DNA from 3 places in the Dermacoccus sp. SAI-028 genome. Region 3 is predicted to be linked to each of the others. Evidence: riboswitches for the same ligand, from Rfam matches in the RefSeq annotation. Region 3 holds a riboswitch; each other region holds the start of a gene.

Region 1 (3,271 bases), 200 kb from region 3:
CCGGCCCGGCAGGCCGTGGCACAGGCGAATGTGACCGAAAATCGCAGATGGGTACGCCGTTCGCGAATGTGGACGTAGATCGCAGATGGGGCGGGCACGGACGGAGACAAGAGTCGGTGAGGGGCGGAGTCGAGTTGCTCCACCCCTCACCGTTGCGAACCCGTCAGTCCTGGGGCGTGGGGGTTGCCAGGGCGTGGGCGGTGTCGGGGTCGACGTAGACGCTGCGCCCGAGCTCGACGAACGTCTTCGACATCTGCTGCATGCCCTCGCGCGCCTCGCTCTCGCTGACGACGCGCTGCTGGGCGCCGGCGTCGCCGAAGCGGTCGCGCACGTCCTGGCTGATGCGCATCGAGCAGAACTTCGGCCCGCACATCGAGCAGAAGTGTGCTGTCTTCGCCGCCTCGGCGGGCAGCGATTCGTCGTGGAACTCGCGCGCGGTGTCGGGGTCGAGCGACAGGTTGAACTGGTCGTTCCAACGGAACTCGAAGCGCGCCTTGCTCAACGCGTCGTCCCACGCTCGCGCGCCGGGGTGGCGCTTCGCGACGTCCGCGGCGTGCGCCGCGAGCTTGTACGTGATGACGCCGGTCTTGACGTCATCACGGTTCGGCAGGCCGAGGTGCTCCTTCGGCGTGACGTAGCACAGCATCGCGGTGCCACCCATCGCGATCGTCGTCGCGCCGATGGCGGAAGTGATGTGGTCGTAGCCGGGTGCGACGTCGGTGACGAGCGGGCCGAGCGTGTAGAACGGCGCGCCGTCACACCACTCCTGCTGCAGGCGCACGTTCTCCTCGACGAGGTCGAGCGGCACGTGCCCGGGGCCCTCGACCATGACCTGGACGTCGAACTGCCATGCCCGCTTCGTCAGCTCGGCGAGGGTGCGCAGCTCGGAAAGCTGCGCCTCGTCGTTGGCGTCGGCGGTACAGCCAGGGCGCAGGCCGTCACCGAGGGAGAAGGCGACGTCGTAGCGGGCGAAGATCTCGCACAGCTCGTCGAAGTGGGTGTAGAGGAAGTTCTCCTCGTGGTGCGCGAGACACCAGCCGGCCATGATCGAGCCGCCGCGGCTGACGATGCCCGTGATGCGCTCGGCCGTCATCGGCACGTAGCGCAGCAGCACGCCGGCGTGGATCGTCATGTAGTCGACGCCCTGCTCGCACTGCTCGATGACGGTGTCGCGGAAGATCTCCCACGTCAGCTTGTCGGCCTCACCGTTGACCTTCTCGAGGGCCTGGTAGATCGGCACGGTGCCGATCGGGACGGGGGAGTTGCGGAGGATCCACTCGCGCGTTGTGTGGATGTCGTCACCGGTCGACAGGTCCATGACGGTGTCGGCGCCCCACGTCGTCGCCCACGTCAGCTTGTCGACCTCCTCGGCGATCGACGACGTCACGGCCGAGTTTCCGATGTTCGCGTTGACCTTGACGAGGAAGCGACGCCCGATGATCATCGGCTCGCTCTCCGGGTGGTTGACGTTGGCGGGGATGATCGCGCGTCCGGCGGCGACCTCGTCGCGCACGAGTTCGAGGGCGCAGTTCTCGCGGGCGGCGACGAATCGCATCTCGGGGGTGATCAATCCCTTACGGGCGTAGTGCATCTGGGTGACGACGGCGCCGTCCTTCGAGCGCAGCGGTGCGCGACGTTCGCCGCGCCACTCGTGGCTCGCCTCACCGCGTCGGACGGCCGAGCGGCCGTCGTCGAGCAGGGTGCGCTCTCGGCCGGCGTACGTCTCGACGTCGTCGCGCTCGGCGATCCACTCGGCGCGCAACGGCGGCAGCCCGACCTCGGGGTCACTGCCCGGGCCGGAGGTGTCGTACAGCTCGACGGGAGCGTTGGCCGCGCCGGTGCCGGGGGAGTTGTCGAGGATGACCTCGGTGTAGGGCACGCGCAGGCCGTCCGCGTCTCGGTACTGCTTGCGGCGAGCGTCCGATCCGTCAGCGGGGGTGGTTGCGCGCCTCTGAACCGCGGCCGACGCCGGCGACGTGGCTGCTCGGTCGGTGGTGGCCGCGAGGTCGCGGGCGTTGAACGTCGTCATGATGGTGCCTCCTTCGGATCGGACGAAGGCACGGCAAGACCCCACGCAGCAGGCGTCGACGAACGTCGGCACCGAACGGAGGATGAGCGACCATGAGGTCTCCTTGGCTGCCTGCGCCGGCATGATCCGGGTCAGGTCGGGTAGCGGTCGGAGCAGTATCAGCTCCCTCTCAGCCCTGTTCTCAGGACTCCCACGAAGGACGCTTCCGACTATGGCACATCCCGGCAGACGAACGTGACGAAGGGGTCCGTCAGGTTCGTGACGAACCTGACGGACCCCTCCGGTCACGAGTCGTGCTCAGCGGCGCAACATCTCTTCCATCGTCGGCACCGCGACGAACGGATCGCGCGCCCGATTGCGCGTCTCGGCAAGCGTACGAACCGATTTCGACGATGTTCTCGGCGCTTCCCCATCCTTGGACACGCGCGCGCCAGAACCGCCGTTCACCACCACGTCTGCTCCGCCGAGCACGCGCTCTAGCTGCTGCGTCAACTCACCGGCGGCCTCGCTCGCCCGCGCTTCCAGGCCTCGCCCGGCCCAGTCGTCGGGCGCGGCGTAGACCGCCGTCGGCATGACGAGCGCCTTCATGTACGCGAACAGCGGTCGCAAGGCGGTGTCCGTCACCAGTGAGTGTCGGGCGGAACCGCCCGTCGCGCCGACGATGACGGGCACGCCGCTCAGCACGCCGCCCGCAGTCGCATCCCAGAACGACTTGAACAAGCCCGTGAAGCTCGCCTTGTACGTCGGCGTCACCGCGACCACGGCGTCGGCCGCGCCCAGCACCTCGTAGGCGTCCGCGAGCGCCGGGGGAGCGAACCCCGTCAACGACGCCGTCGTGATGTCGTGCGCCAGCGCCCGCAGGTCGATCCGCTCGACGACGACCTCGCTGCCCTGCTCCCGCGCACTCTCGACAACCGCGTCGCTCAGCAGCTGGGCGAGACGATGCGTCGACGATTCCTCACTCAACCCGCCGCTGATCACGGCGAGGCGTGCCGTCCAGTTCATCATCGTGTTCTCCTTCGTCTCGTTGCTCTGAGTTTGGGCGTAACGCCGCCGCCGGCGTCGCCCGCCCGGCCCGGTCAGCCGAGTTGTCGACGAACCGGGCTGATGCTCAACGGTCTTCGGCGCGCGTTCCCGTCACGTCGTCGGTCTTCGGAGCACGCGGCACACCTGTCTCGACGCCGCCCATCTGACCGGCGTCAGCCGAGGGCGTGTCGGTCGCCTGGGCAGCGCGCGCAGCCA
Region 2 (3,271 bases), 820 kb from region 3:
TCGAGGCCGCAGATGCCGGCGCGGACGAAGTCGGCGGGCACCCGCTGGCCGTCCTTGGACCAGCCGGGCGAGCGACGCAGCATGTCGGCGTCGACGCGGCCCGCCTTGATGATCTCGCCGGGGCCGTAGACGTCGCGCAGGAAGAGTTCGAGCGCACGGACGCGCTGCTCGGCGCCGGCGCTGAGCTCGGCCCAGCGCTCGGCCGAGATGATGCGCGGCACGATGTCGATCGGGTACGGGCGGTTGCCGTCCTCGGAGTTGATCGTCACGCCGAGCTCGGTCAGGCCCTTGCCGGCCGCTTCGAGGCGGCGCGACACCTCGTCGGGCCCGAGCGTCTCGATGCGCTCGATGACGGCCGCGTAGTCGGGGCGCAGCTCCGCATCGTCGGTGACGGATTCGTCGTGCACGCCCGGGGTCTCGGGTTCGTGCTCGCGGTATTCGCTGAACGCCTCGGGGACGATCTCGCCCTCTGCGCCCTCGTCGTTCGTCGGGTTCGTGCCCTGTGCCGTGGTCATGGGGACGACGTTACGGCAGACGGCTCACGTGCGCTCGCGCACGAAGCGGGACGTGCGTGAGGCCCTTGGGGGCCTTGACGGTAATGCGGAACCCGTCGGGTAGGCGGCGGCGCCAATCCTCGAAGGTCGTGAGTGACGGCCAGCGGTAGTAGCTGGCGTTGAGTGCGACAGTGTCGAAGAGGTTCGCCGCGTAGTACTCGAGGCGCACGCGGTCGGCGACGCCTGCGGGGTAGACGGTGCCTTTCCAGGAGGCGTACGTCCACCCTGACGTGCCGAGGCGCAGTTGCGCTCGGGTGGCCGTGCTCATGGCGTCAGCATGCCACCGGAGCGCGGCGTGATGTTCGGCCGGGACGTGAATGTGGACGAGATCCGCCGAGGTGGACGTGAATCGCGAATGTGGGCGAAATTCGCCGGTGTGGACGAAATTCGCGACGCTCAGTGATGCGTCGGCCAGAGACACGCGAGGAGGGCCAGGCAGAACCTGACCCTCCAAGCGAACAGCTCCATGCGCAACATGGACGCCCCCGAGTCTGCTGCACCGAGCGTGGGAGCCGAGCCCGCGAGGCTCCCACGCCGGAAAGCGGACGAAGGGGAATTACTTCATGACGACGACGGGCGCCTGGCTCTTGCCCTTCTGGGCTTCCTTGGCCTCTTCTTCGGCGCGCTTGACGAGGGCCTGCGGCGGGTGGCCGGCGGACTTGGTGAAGTAGTCGGCGGCGCGGCGTTCGGCGTACATCTTGGCGGCGGCGAGTGCGCCGGTGGAGATGGCGGCGTAGATCGCGGCTTCGATGATGCTGGCGTTCGGGTCCTTCGCGCTGCGCGGGCTCTTGCCGGTCGTCATCTTCCACGTCTTGGTTGCGGTGGTCGTCGCGATCTTGCTCGCGACGATGCCGGCGCCCATGCTCAGCACCTTCCACACGAGGTTGCCCATGGTGTTTCCCCTTACGTGTCGTCGGCCGTCGTGAGGCGTCGTCGAGCCTCGGGCCGTTGATGTCTTGGGTCCATCCTCGCGCGTGCATGTGTCGCTGCGCCAGTCGGCATGCTCATCAGCCCGGTCTGACGGGGGTGGGCGTCGTGGCGGCCGGCTCGTGCACGAGGGATCCGGCGTCGGCGTGAGGTGCGCACGAGCCGTCAGCGGGGATGCCGGAGTGCGAAGCGGGCCGAAGCGTGTCGTCCGTCGGTGGTCGGTGCTAATCTCACGCTCGAACGACAGGGGAGCGCAGTGTGCGCTGAGATCGTGCCGCATCCGGCACCAAACCCTCGAACCTGACCCGGTTAGCACCGGCGGAGGAAGTCGAGTTCTCACTCGTCGCGCGTACGTGCGGGCGACGACGTCCCTCACTGGCCGTGAGGAGGAACGTTCACATGATGTCTCGTGGTGGCCGCGCCGTGCTGGCGCTCGCGTGCGTGGGTGCGCTGGCGGCGTGCAGCGTCGACAACAACTCGTCGGGCTCGAAGTCGAGTTCAGCGGGCGGCTCGGGTGCGTCGGGTTCGGGCGCGTCGAAGACGGTCACGTTGGTGACGCACGAGTCGTGGGCGCCCGACAAGAACGTCATGGCCGAGTTCACGAAGCAGACGGGCTACACCGTCAAGGTCGTGAAGTCCGGTGACGCCGGTGAGCTCGCGAACAAGCTCGTGCTGAGCAAGAACAACCCGCTCGGTGACGTCGTGTTCGGCATCGACAACACGTTCGCCTCGCGTGTCACGACGAACGACGTCCTCGAGCCGTACAGCCCGAAGGGCGCGCCTGCGTCGGCGTCGAAGTACGAGCTGCCGGACGGCCAGGGCAAGGGGCAGCTGTCGCCGATCGACACCGCGTCGGTGTGCGTCAACGTCGACGACGCGTGGTTCACGAAGAACCACAAGACGAAGCCCGCGTCGTTCGACGACCTCGTCAAGCCCGAGTACAAGAACCTCATGGTCGCGCCGGGCGCGTCGTCGAGCTCGCCGGGCATGGCGTTCTTCCTCGCGACCGTCGGCCACTACGGCCAGGACGGCTGGGAGGCGTACTGGAAGAAGCTCATGGCGAACGGGCTCAAGCTGACGTCGGGCTGGAGCGACGCGTACGAGGTCGACTTCACCGGCAGCGGCAAGGGCAAGCGTCCGATCGTCGTCAGCTACGACAGCTCGCCGGCGTTCACCGTCGACAAGGCGGGCACGTCGACGACGTCGGCGCTGCTCGACACGTGCTTCCGATCGACCGAGTACGCCGGTGTGCTCAAGGGGGCGAAGAACCCCGACGGCGCGAAGGCGCTCATCGACTTCATGAACGGTGCGAGCTTCCAGAAGTCGCTGCCCGACTCGATGTACGTCTTCCCCGTCGACTCGAACGTCGAACTGCCCAAGGCGTGGGCGGCGAACGCGAAGCAGCCGACGAAGCCGATCGAGGTGTCGCCCGCCGACATCGACAAGAACCGTTCCGAATGGCTGACGAAGTGGAAGGACGTCACGTCCAAGTGACGCCCGAGCGATGAACGGCACCCGTGATGGTCTGCGTCGCGGCGCACGAGCCCGGGGCGCTCGCGCGCCGTTCGTCATGGCCGCGCTTGCCGTCGTCCCGCTCGTGTTCCTCGCGATCTTCTTCGCGTGGCCCGTCGCAGCGATGGCGGTGCGTGGGCTCGCGCCGGGTCGGCACGTCGATCTGGGCGGATTCACGGACGTCCTGACGCGCCCGCGCATCCTGCGCGTGCTGTGGTTCACCGTGTGGATGGCGGCGCTCGCGACGGCGTGCTCGGTGCTGCTCGGTGTGCCCGTCG
Region 3 (3,271 bases):
AGGGTCGGCCGGCCGTAGTCGCGAGCGCGGCGCAGCGCGGCCTCGACAGCCGCCTCGTCATGCCCGTCGATCGGGCCGAGGTACTTGATGCCGAGGCTCTCGAAGACGCCCGTGTCGGGGTAGACGATGTCCTTGAGACCACGCTTCACGCCGTGCAGCGCCTCGTACATCTTCGTCCCGACCTTCGGCGTCGCCTGCAGGCGGTTCTTGCCCCAGTCGAGCACCTGGTCGTAGGTGTGCATCGTGCGCATCGTCGCGAGGTGGTGCGCCATCCCGCCGATCGTCGGGGCATAGGAGCGCTCGTTGTCGTTGAGGACGATGACGAGCGGCAGGTCGGCGTCGGCGGAGATGTTGTTGAGTGCCTCCCACGCCATGCCGCCGGTCAGGGCGCCGTCACCGATGACGGCGACGGTGTGACGGTCGCTCTCACCCTTGAGGCGGCGCGCCTTGGCGATGCCCTCGGCCCAGCTCAGCGACGTCGAGGCGTGCGAGTTCTCGACGACGTCGTGCTCGGACTCCTCGCGGCTCGGGTAACCCGACAGGCCGCCGGATTTCTTGAGCTTGCTGAAGTCATGGCGGCCGGTGAGCAGTTTGTGGACGTAGCTCTGGTGGCCGGTGTCGAAGACGAACGTGTCCTTCGGCGAGTCGAAGACACGGTGCATCGCGATGCTCAATTCGACGACACCCAGGTTGGGGCCCAGATGCCCACCCGTCTTGGAGACGGATTCGACGAGGAACTGACGGATCTCGGCGGCGAGCGCGTCGAGCTCCTCGGCGGGGATTCGCTTGAGATCGTCCGGACCCGAGATGGTTTCCAGCAGCGTCACGTCTCACTCAGCCTTTCGAAAGTGCAGTCTCCTGAGTCTAGGTCGTCGACCGCGCAGCCGCCATGCGGGCGGGGGCGCCCTCCCGTCGCGCCACCGTCGGAGCCGGTAGCGCCGTCGGAGATCAAAGGCCGGGACTCTGCCCGCCCACGCACCCGCCCCGAACGCCGGCGCATCACAGCCGAGGGACGAACGTCTTGCCGCGCATCGCCTCGTGCACGAGACGGACGGCGCGCGCCGTGGCACGCAACCGCAGCCCCTCCGCGGACAGGTGCTCCATCACCTGCGGCACCGCGCGCGGTGGCAGCTCGTCGGCGAGGTCGACGCGGATGCGGCGATATGACTCGCGCATCGCGCCGAGTTGAGCGTCGACATGCCACGTCGCCACCCAAGCGAGCGCCACCGGGTGACGGCGCCATGCGTCGTAGGCCCGAAAATCCGAGGGGCACTGATCGAGCAGCCACTGCGTCGCCGCCTCCTGCCACCCCGGTGCACCCGGCGGCGGCACACCTCTCGGCCAGCCCGGAGGGCCGGTGTTCACCTCGTCCGACATGACCCCAGCGTACCCCATTGTTCGAACACGTGTTCTATTTGATGACCGCCCCACGAGACCGCAGACCGGCGCGAGACACGCCCCCGAAGCCAGGTGCTCTGTGGCATGCTGAGCCCGTCACACGGGAGCCCGAGGCGCGGGCTGAGAGGGCATCGCCATGCCGACCGTCCAACCTGATGCGGTTCATGCCGCCGTAGGGAGTGTTCGATCGTGGCTACCCTGACGCCTGCCCCTTCCCCTGCCCACGACGATGCGCCACGCCTGGCGCCGGCCGCCGCCACCCCAGAACGGCGCGAGGCCCGCCGCAGCGCCCTCGTCGGAAACTTCGTCGACCAGTTCGACATCTTCCTGCCCGTCATTGCGCTGGGTGGGGTGCTGTCGACGCGTTCGACGATTCCCGACGGCCTCGTCTTCGCCGCGACACTCCTGGGCCGCCCCCTCGGGGCGTTCATCCTCGGCACCCTGGCCGATCGTCGCGGACGAGCCCGCGTGTCACGCGGCGCACTGCTCGGCCTGAGCGTGTGCACCGGCCTCATGGTGACGCTCCCCCTGCACACCTCGACGTGGGCCGTGGCCGCTCTCCTGGCGTTGCGCTTCGCCGCCGGATTCTTCCTCGGCGGGCAGTACTCCGCGGCCATCCCCCGCGCCCTCGCGCTCACAGAGCCGCAACGACGCGGCCACCTGAGCGGCCTCGTCATGGCGATGTCACCCCTCGCGAACGCCACCATCGCTGCCGCCACGATGATGCTGACGGCCTCACTCGGCGGCGCGTACACCACGTGGGGGTGGCGCCTGCTGTTCGTCGTCGGCGCACTCCTGCCGTTGATCCTGGCCCTCACCGCGAGGTCAGCGCACGCCGGGCCGGCAGGTCACAGCCACTCTCCCCACGAATCCGACAATCGCGATCCCGCCGCGCACGACGCGACCGACGACGAGGAAGAGCGCGTGACGGGCCGTGTCGTGGCCGCATTGTTCACCCTCATGACGGGGCTGTGGTTGTTCACGATGATGGGGGTCTCGGTGCTGACGAGTTCGCTGCGCCCGCACTTCTCCCCCCATGACGTCGGGCTCGTCATGCTCGTCGCGACGGCCGTCAGTGCGCCGACGATGGCCGCGGCGGGTGCCGTCTCGACGCGTGTGGGCCGTTCACGCTTCTTCATGGCGTTCGGAGCACTGGCCTGCATCGCCGCCCCCGCCGCCTATCTCGTGGCAATGCATGCCGCGTCATCGGGCAGCATCGTCGCCACGACGATCGCCGTCGCGGCCGTCCAGATCGTCACCGTCTCCGCCTACGGCCCGGTCGGCGCCTACCTCGCCGAACACTTCCCCGAGTCGCGACGTTCGCGTGGTTACGGCAGCGTCTATTCGGCGTCGATCGTGCTGCCCGGCCTGTACCCGTTCTGGCTGCCCACCGTGACACAGTGGCTCGGCCGTTCGGCCGCCGTCCCGCTCGTGTTTTGCGTCGCGGGCCTCCTCGTCACTCTTGCCCCCGCGTGGATACGCGGAAGTAACGTTGGTGGTTACGAAAAAGTAAGTTGAGTGGGTGAAATCAGCTCGAACCGGTGGCGACGCCGTGATGATCTTGTTAACGTCGTGACTCGGTTCACATCGACTATCGAAGGATGAGCATGTTCACCACACGCCGTACCGCCAAGATCGCCCTCGTCGCCACCGCCGTGGCCGGCACCGTCACGATGGCTGCGCCCGGCGCCCAGGCCGCGACGAGCGACACGACGAAGGACACCATCTGGAACCTCGGCTACGACACGTCGGCGACGACGACGATCAAGAAGTCCGGGCAGTCCTCGACGACGACCGGCTTCACCTTCTCCACCCTCCACGTCGAGAAGGGCGACCTGAGCTCCGACATCATGCTCAAGGACTTCAAGATGCC

Evidence for each region. Region 3 has a riboswitch for thiamine pyrophosphate ahead of EDC82_RS06165 (MFS transporter). Riboswitches for the same ligand answer to the same signal wherever they lie in the genome.
Region 1: another riboswitch for thiamine pyrophosphate. It lies ahead of thiC (phosphomethylpyrimidine synthase ThiC); the one in region 3 lies ahead of EDC82_RS06165 (MFS transporter).
Region 2: another riboswitch for thiamine pyrophosphate. It lies ahead of EDC82_RS02460 (thiamine ABC transporter substrate binding subunit); the one in region 3 lies ahead of EDC82_RS06165 (MFS transporter).

Annotation. Positions count from the first base shown of each region.
Region 1 is NZ_SMFS01000001.1:1,542,975-1,546,245, reverse strand. It holds gene thiC (phosphomethylpyrimidine synthase ThiC) at 164-2,029, opposite strand; TPP riboswitch at 2,119-2,233, opposite strand; gene EDC82_RS07095 (CE1759 family FMN reductase) at 2,327-3,037, opposite strand; gene EDC82_RS07090 (CE1758 family FMN-dependent luciferase-like monooxygenase) at 3,141-3,271, opposite strand, start outside.
Region 2 is NZ_SMFS01000001.1:522,906-526,176, forward strand. It holds gene EDC82_RS02445 (circularly permuted type 2 ATP-grasp protein) at 1-515, opposite strand, end outside; gene EDC82_RS02450 (DUF72 domain-containing protein) at 526-822, opposite strand; gene EDC82_RS02455 (DUF4235 domain-containing protein) at 1,111-1,446, opposite strand; TPP riboswitch at 1,717-1,825, shown strand; gene EDC82_RS02460 (thiamine ABC transporter substrate binding subunit) at 1,881-2,975, shown strand; gene EDC82_RS02465 (iron ABC transporter permease) at 2,986-3,271, shown strand, end outside.
Region 3 is NZ_SMFS01000001.1:1,345,315-1,348,585, reverse strand. It holds gene dxs (1-deoxy-D-xylulose-5-phosphate synthase) at 1-827, opposite strand, end outside; gene EDC82_RS06170 (hypothetical protein) at 1,000-1,377, opposite strand; TPP riboswitch at 1,489-1,594, shown strand; gene EDC82_RS06165 (MFS transporter) at 1,588-2,916, shown strand; gene EDC82_RS06160 (hypothetical protein) at 3,000-3,271, shown strand, end outside.